Regions from separate parts of the Intrasporangium sp. Soil_C_50 genome, predicted to be linked through region 4. Evidence: riboswitches for the same ligand, from Rfam matches in the RefSeq annotation. Region 4 holds a riboswitch; each other region holds the start of a gene.
What was found. Region 4 has a riboswitch for S-adenosylmethionine ahead of AC3A5R_RS09940 (cyclic-phosphate processing receiver domain-containing protein). Riboswitches for the same ligand answer to the same signal wherever they lie in the genome.
Positions count from the first base shown of each region.

Region 1: it holds a riboswitch for S-adenosylmethionine, as region 4 does, so the genes downstream of both, metX (homoserine O-acetyltransferase MetX) here and AC3A5R_RS09940 (cyclic-phosphate processing receiver domain-containing protein) in region 4, are expected to answer to the same signal.
Region 2: it holds a riboswitch for S-adenosylmethionine, as region 4 does, so the genes downstream of both, AC3A5R_RS01355 (aminotransferase class V-fold PLP-dependent enzyme) here and AC3A5R_RS09940 (cyclic-phosphate processing receiver domain-containing protein) in region 4, are expected to answer to the same signal.
Region 3: it holds a riboswitch for S-adenosylmethionine, as region 4 does, so the genes downstream of both, AC3A5R_RS19325 (bifunctional o-acetylhomoserine/o-acetylserine sulfhydrylase) here and AC3A5R_RS09940 (cyclic-phosphate processing receiver domain-containing protein) in region 4, are expected to answer to the same signal.

Region 1 is NZ_JBDGKB010000009.1:48,878-53,501, forward strand. It holds gene AC3A5R_RS16765 (YkvA family protein) at 3-710, shown strand; gene AC3A5R_RS16770 (DUF4192 domain-containing protein) at 809-1,885, shown strand; SAM riboswitch class IV at 1,962-2,075, shown strand; gene metX (homoserine O-acetyltransferase MetX) at 2,093-3,322, shown strand; gene AC3A5R_RS16780 (universal stress protein) at 3,442-3,840, shown strand; gene AC3A5R_RS16785 (RNA polymerase sigma factor) at 4,157-4,624, shown strand, end outside.
Region 2 is NZ_JBDGKB010000001.1:275,628-280,251, reverse strand. It holds gene AC3A5R_RS01360 (endonuclease/exonuclease/phosphatase family protein) at 1-394, shown strand, start outside; gene AC3A5R_RS01355 (aminotransferase class V-fold PLP-dependent enzyme) at 433-1,821, opposite strand; SAM riboswitch class IV at 1,861-1,982, opposite strand; gene AC3A5R_RS01350 (MFS transporter) at 2,074-3,513, opposite strand; gene AC3A5R_RS01345 (FtsK/SpoIIIE family DNA translocase) at 3,638-4,624, shown strand, end outside.
Region 3 is NZ_JBDGKB010000013.1:55,588-60,211, forward strand. It holds gene AC3A5R_RS19320 (LD-carboxypeptidase) at 1-842, opposite strand, end outside; gene AC3A5R_RS19325 (bifunctional o-acetylhomoserine/o-acetylserine sulfhydrylase) at 895-2,211, opposite strand; SAM riboswitch class IV at 2,294-2,413, opposite strand; gene AC3A5R_RS19330 (acyl-CoA dehydrogenase family protein) at 2,585-3,763, shown strand; gene AC3A5R_RS19335 (hypothetical protein) at 3,948-4,624, opposite strand, start outside.
Region 4 is NZ_JBDGKB010000003.1:55,165-59,788, reverse strand. It holds gene AC3A5R_RS09950 (PIN domain-containing protein) at 1-897, opposite strand, end outside; gene AC3A5R_RS09945 (hypothetical protein) at 1,027-1,185, shown strand; SAM riboswitch class IV at 1,294-1,411, shown strand; gene AC3A5R_RS09940 (cyclic-phosphate processing receiver domain-containing protein) at 1,448-1,939, shown strand; gene AC3A5R_RS09935 (DUF3293 domain-containing protein) at 1,936-3,966, shown strand; gene AC3A5R_RS09930 (hypothetical protein) at 3,963-4,271, shown strand; gene AC3A5R_RS09925 (DUF6308 family protein) at 4,371-4,624, shown strand, end outside.

The sequences.
Region 1 (4,624 bases), on a different contig from region 4:
GCATGAAGGCTGCCTCCCGGATCAAGCTCGCCGCGACCGTGGCGTCCGTCGTGCGTGCCTCGACCCGACCCGGTGCACCCGGGGTGGGCGCGCGCGTCCAGGCGGTGCCCCGCCTGGTCCGCGCCACGCTCGACCACACGTACGCCGGGACGTCCCTGCGGCGTCTCGGGCTCGTGGCCGCTGCCGTCGCCTACGTCGCCTCGCCGATCGACCTCGTGCCCGAGGCGATCCTGCCGGTCATCGGTGCGGTCGACGACGCCGTCGTGCTGACCTGGGTCGTGCGGGCGTTCTTCGAGGAGACCGACCGCTTCATCGCATGGGAGATCGGCCAGGGCCTGCACCCCGGCGGCCGACGGGGAGGTGCCGCCGGGCAGACCGTGCCCGGGCAGGCCGCGCCGACGTCCACGCCGCCTCCTTCGGGGCCGACGCCGGGTCAGGCGTCGGGCACCACGCTCGGCACTGCTGCCGACGCGCGGGCCCGACTGTGGGCCGGCGAGGTCACCGACGGCCGACGCCGCGACCGCGACGCCACGGGTGCCGCCCGTGGGCGCCTCGGCGGCCTGCCGGGCGCTCCCACGAGCCCGCGGCCGTCCGCCGAGGCGCCGTCGTCGGGCGCCGGACGCACCGAGCGGGTTCGCCTGCCCGAGGGCGCGCGGCAGGCAGCGACCGACTACGTGCTCGAGTCGGTCCGCAAGCGGCTCGAGCGCTGAGTCGCGGTCGTCCACACCCCCTCGCGCCGAGGGGCACGCGTCCACAGCCGGATCGCACCGGGCTGCCGCTCCGGCCCGGCCCGGGGGAGCCTTCGGGCATGCCGAAGATCTCCCTGTCCGGACCGGCCGAGCTGCTGACGGTCCTGCCCTTCCACCTCGGCTTCCGGCCCGAACGCAGCGTCGTCGTCGTCTGCTTCCACGAGGTGCGCCTCGGGCTGGTGGCCCGGCTCGACCTCGTCGGTCCGGCCGGCGCCGCACGCGCGGCCGAGCAGAGCGTGCCGACCCTCGTGCAGGAGCGTCCGAGCCGTGTCGTCCTCGTCGGCTTCGCCGGCGGCCCGGACGAGAGGGGCGATCCGGTGCCGCTGCTCGACGCGCTGCGCGATGGTTTCGACGAGGAAGGGGTGACGGTCGGCGAGCGGCTGGTCGTGCGCGACGGGCGCTGGTTCGGCCTCGACTGCGACTGCTGCCCGTCGCCGGGGCGGCCGATGCCCGAGCCGGCCGACGTCCCTGCCGTCGCCGAGTACGTCGCGATGGGGACCGCCGTCCTCGGCAGCCGCGAGGAGCTGGCCCGGCTCGTCGAGCCCCTCCCGCCTGAGGACCCTCACCACGACGCGCGGCTGCTCGCGGTCGAGGAGTGGGTGCGCGAGCTCGACCGAACCGGCGAGGGCGGCACGACCGCCGACGGTCGGGCGCGCGGTGAGCTCGTCGACGAGGCCCTCGGGGCCTGGGTGCGGCTCGTGCGTGACGGGCTGGACGTCGACCCGTCACCCCGGACCGTCGCAGCGCTCGTCGGGTCACTCGTCGACACGCCCGTGCGCGACCTCGTCGTCTCGTGGCTCTGCCCGGGCTTCCCTGGTGACCACGTGGCCGAGGAGCTGGCCACCCGCCTCGCTCGAGCGATCGACACCCACGGCGACCCCGGAACGGACGCCGACACCGAGGCCCAGACCGAGCGGCTCGTCCTGGCACGCGTCGAACAGCTGTGCCGGGCCACGCCCGGGCCTTGCGCGGCGCCGGTCCTCGCGGCGACCGCCGCGTACGGCTGGTGGCTCGGCGTCGGCGCCCATGCGTCGTTCGCGGCCGACCGTGCCCTGCTCGCCGATCCGGGACACGGTCTGGCGACGCTCGTCCGGGCGGTGCTCGAGCGCGGCATCCGCCCGCCGCGGTGCGCCTGACCCGGTCGTCCGGTCCGGTCCACGGGCTGGACCGGCTCGCGGTGGCCGAACCCCCCGTCGCGTATGGTTGGGAGCAGGTCATGAGCGCCAGCGACAAGCCCCGGCTCGCTGGCCGGCAACCCTCCTTCGCGGTGGGGTGCCCCGGGTGAGGACCAGGCCGCACCGGTACGGACTGCGGCAAGCGCGAACATCCGAGGAGCACTCCGCATGACTGTGACCCACCGTCCCGGCCAGGTCACGCGCCGCCCGGTCCATCGCCCCCAGGCTCCCGACGGAACGGACGAGCGTACGGACGCCCGCCGCGGGGACGGCGTGTGGCGTGACGGCGACCCGGTCGGCGGGCGCCGGTTCGCCGACCTCGGTGACCTCGAGCTCGAGCGCGGGGGAGTGCTGCCCGGCGTCCGCGTGGCCTACGAGACGTGGGGCCGGCTCAACGAGGCCCGCGACAACGTCGTCCTGGTCGAGCACGCCCTGACCGGCGACAGCCACGTCGTCGGCGAGGCCGGTGAGGGTCATCCGTCGCCGGGCTGGTGGAACAGCCTCATCGGGCCCGGCCAGGCGGTCGACCCCGACGAGTGGTTCGTCGTCGCCGCCAACGTCCTCGGTGGCTGCCAGGGCACGACCGGGCCGGCGAGCCCGGCCCCCGACGGGCGCCCGTGGGGCAGCCGCTTCCCGTACGTCACGGTGCGCGACCAGGTCGCCGCCGAGCGGGTCCTGCTCTCGCGGCTCGGCATCACCGGCGTCGCCGCCGTCATCGGCGGCTCGATGGGTGGCATGCGCGCCCTCGAGTGGGCGGTCAGCCACCCCGACGCCGTCGAGCGCTGCATCGTGCTCGCCTCGACGCCCTACGCCACCGCCGACCAGATCGCGTGGTGCCAGCCGCAGCTGCTCGCGATCCGCACCGACCCGCACTTCGCCGGCGGCGACTACTACGAGTCGGCGCACCGCCCCGACACCGGCCTGGGCCTGGCGCGTCGCATCGCGCACGTCACCTACCGCACCGAGGCCGAGCTCGGCGACCGGTTCGGTCGCGAGGCCCAGCTCGGCGAGGACCCTTTCAGCGTCGGTGAGCGTGCTGCCGGCAGAGGGCGCTTCGCCGTCGAGTCCTACCTCGACCACCACGCGGGCAAGCTCGCCCGCCGCTTCGACGCCAACTCCTACGTCGTCCTCACCGAGGCGATGAACTCCCACGACGTCGGCCGCGACCGCGGCGGGCTCGAGGCGGCGCTGGCCCGTGTCACGGCCGACTGCACCGTCGTCTCCGTCGACACCGACCGTCTCTACCCGCCGAGGCTGTCCGACGAGCTCCACGCCGCGCTGCCCGGCGCGACACGCGTGTCGATCAGCTCGGCCTTCGGCCACGACGGCTTCCTCATCGAGGAGGCGCAGGTGGGCTCGGTCGTCCGCGAGGCGCTCGCCCGGCGCCGCCCTCGCTGACAGATCGCGGACACGGTCACGACCGGCGGCGGGGCAGTCCGCTCGTGCCGGTGCCGCGCCGACCCATATCGGGTACGGTGCGACCACCGGTTTGTTGCCGTACCAAGGAGGTCCGGGAAGTGGCCATCGTCGTCGGATACGTCGCCACCAAGGAGGGACGCGCGGCGCTCAAGCGAGCCGCCGAGGAATGCGTCCTCCGGGGCACCAAGCTCGTCGTCATCAGCTCCCACCGAGGTGGGAAGGACTTCGACGCCGACGAGGCCGCTGCGTTCGAGGCCGAGCTCGCCCGCGTCACGGCCCTCCTGACCGACAAGGGCCTCGAGCACGAGGTGCGCCAGCTCGTCCGCGGCAACGACCCGGCCGAGGACCTCATCAGCGTCGCCGAGGAGGAGCACGCCGACTTCATCGTCATCGGCCTGCGTCGCCGCAGCCCCGTCGGCAAGCTGATCCTCGGCTCGAACGCCCAGCGGATCCTGCTCGACGCCTCCTGCCCGGTGCTGGCGGTCAAGGCCGGCTGAGCCGGTCGCCGCGACGCGTTCCACCCCGTTGCGGGACGCGCATCACACCGACGACACGGCCGTCGGGCGGATCCGTTCGCTCGCACGCCACCGGGCGTTTTATAATGTCCGAGTACCGGATCGCATGAGGCACACCGAGAGATCGTCCGAGGGACCCGACTCCGACAGGCCACGCACTTCCGGCACGAACCCCCATTCTCGTTCGTTGTGATGTGGCATGTCCGCGTGCCCGACGTCGGCCCGCGTCACACGAGACCCGCGATGAAAGGCGACTGCATCCGTGCCGAAGGCAACACCCGCTGGAACCCCCAAGACCCTGCCGAAGGTTTTCCAGCACGAGGCGATCATGCAGCTCCTGGTCAGAGGCAGCACCAACGGAAGCATCACCGGCACCGAGATCGCACGAGCTCAGGCTGAGGCCGCCCTCGACCTGAAGCAGATGAAGCCGGTCCTCGTCACCCTCGAGGCCCACGACATCGAGATCGTCGTCGACGCGCCGCACACCGAGACGAAGAAGCGAACCCGATCCGGGACCAAGGGAGGCACTGTGGCCACCGCACGTTCCACCACCGCTGCTGCGACGACGACTGCCAAGAGGACCACGACCGCCAAGACGACGGCCAAGAAGGCCGCCGTCACGACGACGAAGGCTGCTGACGCGGCTGTGTCCGGCGACGCCGAGGACACCACGGCCAAGAAGGCGGCGGCCAAGAAGGCCGCGACGAACGCCGGAGTCGCCAAGGCTGCCGCCAAGCCGGCCGCCAAGAAGGCCGCGGCCAAGAAG
Region 2 (4,624 bases), on a different contig from region 4:
GACGCCCGTCGGGAGGGTGGAGCTGCGGGCCGTGCACCCGCCGCCGCCCTTGCACTACCAGACGGACCGGTGGCACGCGGGCCTGACGTCGCTGACCACGTGGGTGCGTCAGCAGCCGACGACCGAGCCGCTCGTGCTCGCCGGTGACTTCAACGCCTCGTCCGGTCACCCGGTGTTCCGCCGGCTCGCCCAGGGGCTCGTCGACGCCCAGGTGGCGGCCGGCAACGGCTGGGTGCGCACCTGGCCGTTCGAGGGGCACCGCATCCCGCCCTACGTCGCGCTCGACCACCAGCTGAGCCGGGGCCTGGTCCTCGTCGACGCCGGCCAGGTCGCGTTCAACCGCACCGACCACGCCGCGGTCTGGGCGTCGTACTCGCTGTCGGCCAAGCGCTGATCCCCCGGGCCGAGGGTCAGCCGAGGGTCAGCCGAGGGTCACCAGGGGCGCTCGACCTCGACGTCGCGCGGGTCGGCGCCCTCGACGGTCCAACCGGCGGCCGTGCGGGTCCACGTCCGTGACGGCCCCTCGGCGACGAGGCCGGCGACCGCGTCGACGAGGCGCTCAACGCCCGCGGCGGTGCTGCCGAGGCCGACGCTGGCACGCACGGCCGTCTCGGGCCGCTCGCCCCACGGGTCCTCGAGCAGCTCGTCGACGAGCAGGTGGGCGCAGAACTTGCCGTCGCGCACGCCGATGCCGTGCTCGACCGAGAGCACCTGCGACACGAGCGCCGGGTCGAAGCCGGCCACCGTGAAGGCGACGACGCCGACGCGGTCGTGGTCGTCACCGAAGAGCGACAGGACGTCGACACCGGGCACGGCCTCCAACCCGGTGCGCAGCCGCTCGAGCAGGGCCTCCTCGTGGGCCTCGATGGCCGCGCGATGGCGCTCGATCGTCGCGCAGGCGGCGGCAAGGGCGATGGCGCCGACGACGTTCGGGCTGCCGCCCTCGTGGCGTGCCGGGCCGGTGACCCAGACGGTGCCGGTCTCGGTGACCGATGCCGTGGCGCCACCCCCGGGCAGGTACGGGGCGCCGGCGTCGAGCCAGTCGCGGCGCCCGGCGAGCACGCCGGTGCCGAACGGGGCGTAGGTCTTGTGGCCGGAGAAGGCGACCCAGTCGGCGTCCCAGGCCGCGAGGTCGATGCGGCGGTGAGCCGACAGCTGTGCGGCGTCGACCGCGATGCGGGCGCCGTGCTCGTGGGCGAGGCGGGCGAACCGCTCGACCGGCCACACCTCGCCGGTGACGTTCGAGGCGGCCGTCAGCACGACGAGCCGGTGCTTGCCGGGGTGCTCGGCGAGGGCCTCGTCGAGCAGGTCGAGGGCGTCGTCGGTGCCCTGCGGGATCGGCAGGCGCACGGTGCGCGAGCGGCCCCACGGCAGCAGCGTCGAGTGGTGCTCGCTGCCGAAGACGAAGACGACCGCGCGGCTCGGCAGCGCGTGCGCCAGGACCGACCACGAGTCGGTCGTCGTGCGGGTGAAGACGACCTCGTCGTCCTCGCGCGCCCCGACGAAACGGGCCACCTCGTCGCGGGCCTGCTCGTACCAGGCGCTCGTCAGGCGCGAGGCGTACCCGGCGCCGCGGTGCACCGACGAGTACGTCTCGAGGGCGCGGTCGACGGCGTCCTTGACGGTCTGCAGCGCCGGCGTCGACGCGGCATGGTCGAGGTTGGCGTAGGCCACCTCGCCGGCGGTGGTCGGCACGCGCAGACCGGCACCGACGACGCGGGGAAGGGCCTCGGCGTCGGCGACGACGCGGAGCGCGCGGGTGCGCACGACGGGGGCGGGTCCGCCGCCACAGAGGGTCGTGGTGCTGGGAAGGGCCGACATGGCAGTGCTCCTCGTGGGTACTGGGACCCACCCGGTGCAGGTCCGCGCTTGCCGACCTCGTCGAAACCAGCCGAGGGCGGCCTGGTCGTCACCCGGAGCACCCCACCGCGGAGGAGGGTTGCTGGCCAGCGAGCCGGGGCTTGTCGCTGACACTCTTGACCTGGCGTCGACGATAGGTGCGCGGCCGCGCGGATGTCCACCTCGCGATCGACGCGTGTCGCCATCCGAGACGGGGTGGGCTCGCGGCCGGCGTCAGCGTCCGCGGCGACCCCCACGGCCCCGGCTCCGGCGGGCGCGCAGGACCTCGCCGACCTCCGCGACGAGCGTCCGCCCGGGCTTGTCGTTCATCGAGCGCCAGGCAGCGACGCCGGCCGTCCCCATCCCGAGTCCCGCGACGAGGTAGGCGGCCGTGGTCCCGGCGTAGGTCAGCGACACCGGCCCGAGGTCCACGGTGCGAGGCAGAGGGAGCAGCGCCTCCGCACCGGCGGCCAGCAGTGGGGCGACGGCGAGCACCAGCACGAGCACGACGCGGTTCAGCGACTGGACGAGGGCGAAGGTGCGGCCCCTGACCTCGTCCTCGACGGTGAGCCCGAGGAGGGTGTATCCGACGACCCAGGCGACGCCGATGACGGCGCCGAGAAGGGTGGCGACGGGCAGCGCGACGAGCAGCACCGGGACCAGGGCGAGGACGAGCAGGAGCAGTCCGGCGCCCACCAGGGCGGCGCCGAAGGCGCGCGGCCGGGAGAACCCGGCGAGCACCCGCGGACCGCCGACGATCCCGGCCGCCATGCCGGTGAAGACGGCGACGAAGAGCAGGCCGTAGCCGGGTGCGCCCGCCCCCATGTCCTGGGCGAAGCGCGTCGCCAGGCCGACCACGAGCCCACCGGCGCCGAAGGCGCCGAGCATGCCGCCGACGAGGCCCCGGACGAAGGGGCGCCGCCTGACCACGAGCAGGCCGTCGGCGACGGTCCGGACGACCGACTGGCCCGCGAGCCTCTCGGCCGCCGGACGGACAGGGAAGGTGAGCCGCCAGATGATCACGGCGCTGAGCAGGAAGGTCGCGGCGTTGGCGTACAGCGCGACGAAGATGCCCTCGGCGTCGAGGCCGGGCAGGACGGCGTGCAGCGGAGCGCCGAGCAGGGACAGGCCCGAGAAGGCGAGGGCGGCCAGGGGCGCCGTCCCGTAGCTGCCGACCAGACCCAGCTGGTTCGCCAGCTCCAGCCGCTCCGCCGGCACGAGGTTGGGCACGGTGGCGTCCTTGGCCGGGTTCCAGAAGAGGGAGACGCACTCGATGAGCACGATGGCGACGTACATCCACCACAAGGACCCGACGACGGGGATCGACACGAAGAGGCCGAAGCGGAGCAGGTCGCCCACGACCATCGTGAGGCGCCGGTCCAGGCGGTCGGCCACGACCCCGGCGAGCGGGCCGAGGACGACGGCCGGAGCGATGCGCAGGACGAAGACGCCCGAGACGGCGAGGTACTCGCCGACGCCGCCGGTCGCCAGCTCGGCGGCGAGTGCCGCCGTGGCGAGGAGGGCGAGCCAGTCACCGAAGCTCGAGACGGTGCCGGCCGCCAAGAGGTCGCGGAAGGGCCTGGTGCGCAGGAGCTGTCGGAGCGCAGCGCGGCCGGGCGGCGTGAGCCCGCCGCCGGTCTCGTCTCCCTCGGTCGGGGGTGACCCCGCGCTCACCTCCCCAGCGTAGGAGTCGCCCGCGGACGGCCGTCCGGGTTCACGGCACTGCCGTCTGATGCTGATCCGCTCTGGTGCGCGTGTGACGCGTGAGTTCAGCGGTGCGTTGACGTACGGTGCCAGCATGGCGACACGTCCGTCCACCACCCAGCGCACGAGCTCTGCGGCCGCCACGCGCGCCAAGGGCACGTCGTCACGTCCGCCGGCGGCCCGGTCGACGCGTCCTGCGCAGCGCAAGCCGGCGGCCCCCCGCAAGGGGCAGACCAAGGGCCAGAGCAAGGCCAGGGGCGGCGGCCTGCCGTTCCCGTTCAACGCCGTGCGCAACACGTGGATGGGCGTCTCGCACCTCGCCGGGGGTGCCGTGCGCCGCGTCGGCCACAGCGCCGCAGACCTCGAGCCGGAGCACAAGCGCGACGGCATCGGGTTCGCCCTCATCGCCCTCGCGGTCATCGTCGCGGCCCGCGAGTGGTGGGGCGTCACGGGCTCGTTCGGCGAGGTGGTCCACGCGGTCTTCGCCGGCACGTTCGGACGCGTCGCCTACGCCGTCCCGCTGGTCCTCCTCGCGCTCGGGCTGCGGATGCTGCGCGCGCCCCAGGACGAGGCGGCGACCAACCGGATCATCGTCGGCACCATCGCCCTGACCTTCGCCGCCTGCGGTCTGTCGCACCTCGCCGACGGCATCCCCAACCCGCCCGACGGCGCCGACGGCATGCGCGCCGCCGGGGGAATCATCGGCTTCCTCGCCTCCAGCCCGGTCGCCGCCGCCGTCTCGCCCTACGGCGCCACGGCCCTGCTCGTGCTCCTCGGCATCTTCGGGCTGCTCGTCATCACCGCGACGCCGGTCAACATGATCCCGACGCGCCTGCGCCAGCTCAAGGCGCTCGTCATCGACCGCGGCACCCACCACACCGACGCCGACACCGACGCGCCGGCCGCCGCCCTCAAGCGGGCGCGTCGCAAGCCCGTCGACCTCGCCGAGCGCGACGGCGACGAGGCGTTCCGCCAGGCTGCGCAGAAGGAGGCCGACGACGCCCCCACCAAGCGGGTGCGGCCGGGGGAGAAACGTCCCACCGCGCCCGGGGTCCTGGCCCCACGGCCGAGCGGGGAGAGG
Region 3 (4,624 bases), on a different contig from region 4:
GACACGAGGACGCCGTTCGCAGCGTCGAAGAAGCCGCGCAGGCGCATCGCGTGCAGCGCGCGGCAGATGTCGTAGGAAGCCCACTCCGCGATGTCGAGCAGGACGACGAGCCCGTCCGGGGCGTGCTGTGCCGCAAAGGCGTTGGCGTCGCCGTACGTGCCGCCGGCGAGGAAGCTGATCGTCTCGACACAGCCGCCGACGAGGCGTCCGGAGAAGCGTGCGGACTCGCCCTCGTGCCCGGGGTCGATGCGGGTCCACGTGCCGCGTCCGTCGAGGGTCATCTGCGAGACCGTGGGGTTGCCGGCGTAGTCGTCCCAGCCGCTGGAGCGGAACCGGCCGGGGGAGCGCTGCGCCAGCTCGTCGCCCGGCGTCGCCGCCGCGACGTCGACCCAGTGGAGGATGCCGGCGGGCAGCTCGTACGGGGTGTCCATGAGGTTCTGTCCGTGGATCGTCGCGATGCCCGTGGTGAGGGTGAGCGGCGTCAGCCACGTCGACGTGTCGGAGAAGCCCACGCACCACGTCGGCTCGGCGGCGGCCACGGCGTCGAGGTCGAGCAGGTCGAGCAGGTCGATGCCGGTCTCGCCGCCCCACGGCGGTACGACCGCGCGAATCGTCGGGTCGAGCAGCATCGCCATGAGCTCGGCGGCGCGCGCCTCGCGGGGGCCGCTCACGTGGCTCGGGGCGTGGTTGAGCTCACCGACGACGACGTCGAAACCGCGGTCGCGCAGGCAATGGACGGCGTGGTCGAACCGACCCCGGAGGGCGTCGGACACGCCGGAGCTCGGCGACGTCACGCCGATCCGGTCGCCGGGGCACAGGGGAGCGGGGTAGCGGATCGGCATGGCCGACATGGTGCCAGCCGTGCCGACCCGCCACACCCGGGTTTCGGTCGTGTCAGGCCTTCGCGGCGGCGAAGCCCTGCTCGAGGTCGGCGACGATGTCGTCGATGTGCTCGATGCCGACCGAGAGGCGCACGAGTCCGGGCGTGACGCCCGCGGCGAGCCGGTCCGCGTCGGGCCCCTGGGAGTGCGTCGTCGACGCCGGGTGGATGACGAGCGAGCGGACGTCGCCGATGTTGGCGACGTGGCTGTGCAGCGTCAGTGCCTCGACGAACTTCCTGCCCGCCTCGAGGCCGCCCGCGATCTCGAACGACAGGACGGCGCCGGCTCCGCGAGGGGCGTACTTCCGGGCCGTCGCGTAGGAGGGGCTGTCGGGCAGCGATGCCCAGACGACCCGCTCCACCTGCTCGTGGCCCTGCAGGTACGCGGCCACCTTGGCGGCGTTCTCGAGGTGGCGTTCGATCCGCAGGGACAGCGTCTCGAGGCCCTGCGCGATGAGGAACGCGTTGAACGGTGCGGCAGAAGGACCGAGATCGCGCAACAGCTGGACCCGGGCCTTGAGGATGTAGGCGAGGTTGGCGCCGAGGGGGCTGCCGACGCCGAGGTCCCGCGCGAAGACGAGACCGTGGTAGCTCTCCTCCGGGGTGTTGTAGTTCGGGAACTTCTCGGGGTCCGAGGCGTAGTCGAACCGGCCCGCGTCGACGATGACGCCGGCGATCGACGTGCCGTGCCCGCCGAGGTACTTCGTCGCGGAGTGCACGACGACGTCGGCGCCCCACTCGATGGGCCGGATGACGTACGGCGTCGCGATGGTGTTGTCGACGACGAGCGGCACGCCGTTCTCGTGGGCCAGCGCCGCGACCGCCTCGATGTCGAGAACCTCGGCCTTGGGGTTGGCGATGGTCTCGCCGAAGAAGGCCTTGGTGTTGGGGCGCACGGCGGCGCGCCACGCGTCGATCGAGGTGGGGTCCTCGACGAAGCTCACCTCGATCCCGAGCTTGGGGAAGGTGAACTTCAGCAGGTTGACGGTTCCGCCGTAGAGGCTGGGTGACGCGACGATGTGGTCGCCGGCCTCGGCGACGTTGAGCAGTGCGAGGGTCGTGGCGGACTGGCCCGACGCGACGAGGAGCGCGCCGACGCCGCCCTCGAGCGCGGCGATGCGCTGTTCGACGACGTCGGTCGTCGGGTTCATGATCCGCGTGTAGATGTTGCCGAACTCCTTGAGCCCGAACAGATTTGCGGCGTGGTCCGTGTCGTTGAAGACGTAGCTCGTCGTCTGGTAGATCGGCAGGGCTCGCGCCCCGGTAGCGCTGTCGGCGGACTGCCCGGCGTGGATCTGCTGGGTCTCGAAGGACCACTTCGGCTCGGTCATCGGTCGTTCTCCTCGTTCGGTCGGTGACCGGGTGCCCCGTGGACGGGTCCGGCGCACCGACGGGTCGGTGCGGGAGAGGGAGTCTCCGCGCTTGCCCGCGCGCCGGCTGGCGACGACGGGCCAGGTCCTCACCCGGGGCACCCCGCCGCGGTGGGAGGGTTGCCGGCCAGCGAGCCGGGGCTTGACGCTGACACTCATGACCTAACGGCGAGTGTACGGACGCCTGTCCGCGACGTGGGAGCGCATGTCCTCATCGTGGACGCGTCGGCGTGGCCTGCCGCTGGAAGTGCGCCACGGCGGAGCCGGCGCGGCGACCGTGGTGTCGATCACTAGGACGTCCTACTAATCCGAACCGGCGAGTAGGATCGCCGCCGTGAGCACGAATGCCGAGTTCGACCTGTTCCGGACCAGCGAGGACCACGAGGCCCTGCGAGAGGCGATCCGGGCGATCGCCGAGGACAAGATCGCCCCGTACGCCGCCGCGGTCGACGAGGAGGCGCGCTACCCGCAGGAGGCGCACGACGCCCTCGTCGCGTCCGACTTCTTCGCCCCCCACGTGCCCGAGGAGTACGACGGCGTCGGCGCCGACGCGCTCGCCACGTGCATCGTCATCGAGGAGGTCGCTCGCGTCGACGCGTCGGCCTCGCTCATCCCGGCCGTCAACAAGCTCGGCTCGCTGCCGCTGATCCTCGACGGCAGTGACGACCTCAAGCAGCGGTACCTGCCGCCGCTCGCGCAGGGCAGGACGACGTTCTCCTACGGCCTGTCCGAGCGCGAGGCCGGGTCGGACACCGCGTCGATGAAGTGCCGTGCGCGCCAAGAGGGCGACGGCTGGGTGCTGAACGGCCAGAAGTCGTGGATCACGAACGCCGGTGTCTCCGAGTACTACACGGTGCTCGCCGTCACCGACCCTGACGGCCCGCGCGGCGGCAACGTCACGGCGTTCGTCGTCGAGAAGTCCGACGAGGGCTTCACGTTCGGTGAGAAGGAGCGCAAGCTCGGCATCAAGGGCAGCCCGACGCGCGAGCTGCACTTCGACAACGTCCGCATCCCGGGCGACCGGGTCGTCGGGCAGGTCGGCGACGGCCTCAAGATCGCGCTGCGCACGCTCGACCACACCCGCGTCACGATCGGCGCGCAGGCCGTCGGCATCGCCCAGGGTGCGCTCGACCAGGCCCTCGCGTACGTCAAGGAGCGCAAGCAGTTCGGCAAGCACATCGCCGACTTCCAGGGCATCCAGTTCATGCTCGCCGACATGGCGATGGAGCTCGAGGCCGCGCGCCAGATGGTCTACGTCGCCGCCGCGAAGAGCGAGCGCGGCGACAAGGACCTCTCCTTCTTCGGCGCGGCTGCCAAGTGCTTCGCCTCCGACGTCGCGATGAAGGTGACGACCGACGCCGTCCAGCTGCTCGGCGGCGCCGGCTACACGCGCGACTTCCCGCTCGAGCGGATGATGCGCGACGCCAAGATCACCCAGATCTACGAGGGCACCAACCAGGTCCAGCGCATCGTGATGGCAAGGCAGCTCCTGAAGTGGACGGACCGGCGTTAGCGCAGGTCAGCGGCATCGTACCGGCCGCTGAGGACGGAAAAGGATCCCGCTTGCGTCCCGGGGCGAGGTTGATCGGGGCATCGTTCGGCACTCATCAGAACGCGCTGTGTGACAGCTATGTGACAGACCGGCGGCCGCAGCATTCGCCGGGTGAGGCGACTTGGCGATCGCATACGGGCGGCCGCTAGTCGTGATCGACGTCGCTGCCGGCCAGGAGGTCGTCCAGGTCGTCGAACAGGCCGTCCAACGTTTCCTCAGGCAGCGGGTGGTCGTAGCCGTTGGAGTAGACGTACCGCAGTTGGGCCGCGGCGCGGGCGAGGCTTCCCCCGACGTGGAGGGGTTCGCGAATGCTGGTGAGGGCGAGGTGCCACCACAGGAGGGCGAACTCGCGCGGAGTCAGGGTACTTACGGCAACTCGCTGGTCGTCCAGCGTGGGTCTGCCAAGGCGGTCGCCCTGCGCGTCGCGCATTTCCTCCCAGGTGTCCCATCCCTGCGCGATGGCTTTGAGGTCGTCGGTGAGTTCTTCACCGAGGTACTCGGCGACCGTCCACACGGTTCCGCTGCGGATGAGGGCGCGCCGGCGCCGGGCGGGCCAGTGTGGGTACCGCTGGGTGATGAGGGGCATCAGTACGTGTAGGGTGGCTCGGTCGATGCGGGATCCGGTGAGGCAGGCGACGGCCTCGGCGATGTCGACGGGGTCTGGTTGGGTGATGTGCCGCCCGTGGAGTTGTGCGATGACGAGTTCGATGCGCTTTTGTTCGTTCGCGGCGGCGGTTTCGATGCACCACCGCAGGCAGGCGCGGATGACGTCGATCGTCATGTGTTCGATGAGGCCGTCGGCGATGAGAACGAGCCCGAGCA
Region 4 (4,624 bases):
CTCAAGCCACATGCCGCCACTTCCGAAATACTCGATTGATCGGATTTCGGCAGAGCGGGGCAGGCCGAGTTCCTCAGCGCTGAAGTCGGCGTCTTCGAACATGTCCCACGGTGCGAAGGTAGACGCGATTTCCTCATCACGAGCCCTACCCGCGGCATCCCGAAGAGTCTGGGTCTCTTCCCAAGGCACCCGCTCCATCAGCCAAGGTCCGAGGCGATTGACCAGCCGGACCTCACCCGCCAGTCCGACTAACTCCGCCTTTAGCGCGGGGTGCAAAGTGCCGTCGGCAGCGGCAAAATCGTGATCCTGGGTGACCAGAAAGACATCGTGGCCGGCACGCGCGAGCTCGCAACAGTTCAACCAAGTCAGGGTGTCTCGGTATCCGCTTCCGCTTGTATCGAACGGCGCGACGCGATTCGACGCGCGGCGAGCGACCGACTCGTGGTCACCGGTAGGCCACGAAAGGACTTCGACGTCGCAGTTCTCAAGGCGGTCCTGCAGGTATCGGCCGTACGTGTCCGTCAAACCCGTGTCCGGTGGCGATGAGGGCTGAGTCCCGGTTATCCGCCCGAGGGTGGCGGCCGCGCGACGAAATGCAGCTTGAGCCGCCAGGGCCTCCCTTCCGTGGTTCGCGACCACCTCCTGGACTACTGAAGGAGGCACAGCGATTCGAAGCCCTTGGGTTCGAGCCAGGTATCGCAGGAGTTGAAACTCAAGGCTAGCGAGAAACCAGTCGCGATGGATTTGAGTTGCGTCGAGGACTACGACCGTAGGACCTGTGGCTTTTCCCGTCACGAAACGTGAGGGTAACGGAGGACTCGTCAGGTTGATTCGTAGCGCGCGGGCGCCAAGCCGCAAACGTGGAGTCGGCGCTGGGCCGCATCCGGAACTCTGCATGACAGGACGTGTGAAAGTTCTGCTCTCCGCAACGTCATCGCTCGGAGCGCGGCGCCGCAACGCAGAAGGCCCCGCCTCCTCCGAAGGGAGACGGGGCCTGTTGCGTCACACGGCGACCGAGGACGGTGGGTGGCAGTCGTGGAGCGCGGCGAGAGCGACGTCGTGGCGGTCCTTGTCGGTGCGCTTGAGTTGGCCGCCGACGGCGTCCTCGACGGAGACGTAGATGCCCTTCCGGCGCGCGAGCTGTCGAGCGTCACCATGCGCGACCCCGTCGACGCCACCGTCTGACTCAGCTAGATGTTGCTCGGACGGAGGGGTCGCAAACGTCTCCGACAAGCCCACCCAAGTGGCGCAGATTTCGCCCTGACGTCCGAGGCATCTGCCATCATTCTTCTGGGTCAAGAGGCGCGACCGTTACCCACCTTGGAGGGGTCGCCCGGCAACCGGTCCGCCCCGGTGCCGTCCAAGGAAGACCCGGCCGTGCCGGCATCCGTCGGTCTGGCTAGAGCGGGCCTCGGTTCAGGGGCTCCTTGGACCGAAAGGGCTGTCGATGCACCCATCCCTGTTTGCCGAGCCGAGCGTGGCAACTCCGCTGACCGTTCTGGTCGACGACACGCGCGCCTTCCGTGACCGGCGACCCCACCTACAGGTCCGCCGCGGGCACGACGCAGTGGAACTCCTTCGTCGCGTCCGTGGCCGACTGGTCGACGAGCTCTGGCTCGACTACGACCTCCTGGACGGGACGACGTCCGCCGCGGCGGCCGACCATCTCGTAGCTCGAGCAGAGTGCGGTGATCCCCTGTCCATCAACGTGATCGAGGTTCACTCTGCTCGGGTTCCTGAAGCGCTCCACATCACCCAGTGTCTGCGGCGCGCTGGATACCCCGCACGACGATGCTACGGGCAGGGCATCTGGACGCGATTCGACGCAACGCTCCACGATGAGTGGCGACCCGAACCGAGTGGCATTTTGGATCGCCGCAACCCGAGCGGCTGGGAGAAGGCGGCCCCCGCCGGGATCACGGAGGGCGTCCACGCATGATTCGCGATGCCTACCTCACGGTGCAGCTGCGTCTGCACCTTCCAGCCGGACTCCTCGTCATCGAGAGCGCGGAGTCCGGGGTCGCGGTTGGCGATGCCCCCTCGCAACCGGTCCACATCGTCACGGCATACAACCCCCACAGCCGGCAGGCCAATGAGACGGACAACCGTCGCGCGCAGCGCGCCCTGGTCGAACAGCTGGATGCCAGGAACGCGTCGCACCACCCCGCTGCCGGAGCCGACCCTGCGTGGCTGCACGTCGAACCGAGCGTCGCCATCGTCGGGCTCACGCGGCAGGAAGCGGTCGACCTCGGGTGGCGATTCAAGCAGGACGCCATCTTCGAGTGGACGGCTGACGCGTTGACGGTCGTCTCGTGCACGGATCACTCGACCGCCCCGCTCGGCTGGCGCCAGGTCACGCCCGACGCGCGAGACGCCGGCGCCGACCGGGCATGGAGAGAGCTCGGTCTTGCGTCGCCCTACGTCCCGATCGCCGCCGCCAACACGGCCCTGGACCGGGCCCTCGAGGTGGCCGACGACGAGCGGGCCGCGCTGCTCAACGACGTCTTCCTCGCCTTCGCGGCGGACTACTGGGCACCGCGCGTCGAGGCTGATCGAGTGCGCTACTCACAGCGGAAGGAGCAGCAGCACGAGGCGGACCGAGCCGCGGCCGCGGAAGCACGCGCATCCGAGGAGAGGCGCGAGGAGCGTCGCGCCCGTCAGGCGGAGGCCCGCAAGCGCAACGCAGCCCAGCATCGTGAGCACGTCGAGGCAGGATGGCCCGGAAGTTGGCGGCCGCGTCAGGTGAACCAGTGGGTGGATCTCGGCGGTGACATCGAAGAGGCGCGGCGCTGGTCGGAGCAGGGGTGGCCGGCGGCAGATGTCGTGGGCGCGGCTGCAGCCATCGGGAACGCGACGAACCTGCCTCGCTCCGTCGGCGACCCTGACGAGGTGGCATGGTGGGCCGACACTCTGACTGGCATCGCGGTGGGCTCGTGGCCGCAGGTGCCCGCTTCGACGCGGATCTCCGTCAAGCGGTCCTTCCCGGACGGCCGGCGCGAGCGGTGGTTCGTGCTGCCGGACGCCGTTGGTGGCGTGCGGGTCGAGCGCTCCGACTTGCTTACGCCGTCTGCGACCGGACCACGCGAGTGGATGAGCGCCGTTGTCGGGGCGTTCCCCACAGTCGAGGCCGCGTTGGCTGGAGTGCGCGACCTCTCGACCGTCAGTCCCGACATCGTCTGTGAGCTCAACGCGGCGCGAGACATCGACGTGAACCTCCTGCAACACCTCCGCGTCCCGCGAGTTGGCGTCGACCCGGATGCCGAAGACCGAGGCGCCGACGAAGAGGCAGTTGAGGCGGCCGGGCTCGACCTGGACGAGATCGCTCGTCTCGTCGAGGGCTTGCCGTCACGCCTCGTGCACTGCACGGTCGATGGCCAGCCCGTCGTCGCGGTGCGCACCGCTCAAGGCTGGCGGTGGCTCACGGTCGGCGACGACGAGATCGAGAACGGCGGGCTCGTCGGAGAGACCGTCGTCGAGTACCGGTGGTTCAGCGAGTCCGGCGGCGCGCCGATCAGCTGGGACGGAGGCGGATCGATCGGGGTGGTGGCGCCCAAGCTCGCGGTCATCAGGCAGTGGGGTGACCTGGGCGAGCGTCGCGAGTTCATCTCGTGGCCGGCGTCCGCGAAAGGCCGCGCTTGCGTGCTGGCGCGATGGATCGAGGAGTCCGACCTCGAGACCGTCGCGGCGCTCGTGCTCGAGCCGTGGCCGGACGACGAGCAGTGGCTGGTCTGGTACGACGTGTCGATCTCGCTCGACCTGGGGCTTGACGACAACACGCCCGCGGCTCTGCGGCGCCGATTGGCCAGCAATCCTGACTACGCGACGGCGCGCGAGGCAGTCCGTCACCCGGGGAGCACGCCCGGCCGCGCGCTCGCGGCAGCGCTCGAGCGAGCTTCCGAGACGGGGTTCACCGGCGACCTGTACCGGCTGCAGTGGCTCTCCGCCGTCGAGGAGGAAGCACGATGAGCGGCCTTCCGGACGGGTACCGGGACAAGTTGCCGGACGACGCCCTCGTGGAGCTCGCCGCACGCATGAGCGATCAGCCTGAGGGACCCGGGCATCCAGAAGGGACAGCGCCCTGGCGCTGCCACCTGGTCGTTGTCTGCATCGGCAGCGACAACCGCTACCACACGCTCTGCGACGACTGCCTGCATCGAGAGGGTCCGTTCGACGACGCCCTCGAGGCTGAGCGAGTAGTCCTGTGGCACGAGTGGATCACGAAGCAACCGGACGGGGAGACGGGCTACCGAGGCTTCGACGGCTGCGTGTGATCTGGTCTCATCGGCGCGCGCAACTCTGCGTGCGGCGATGAGGCCCCTTGTCGGCGGGTGCGCCTATCGTCGGGCCACCATCACAGGGGAGGGACAAGGATGACGAACGACGACTGGGTTCGGCCCACGGATGAGGTCCTGGCTCGCGCCAAGGAGCGGGCGCTCTCAGCACTCGAGCCCGAGCGGTCGGGATGGCGTCTGCGGCGGTACTACACCGTGACCGGTGACTACGCAGGCGCCAGCTTCGCGTCGATCGGCACGAACGACCCGGAGGGGATCGGGGCGGACGACCTCTTCGCCACGACGCTCCTCAGCGTCCCCATCCCCGCTGGCGCCGCCCGCCTGTTGACTCA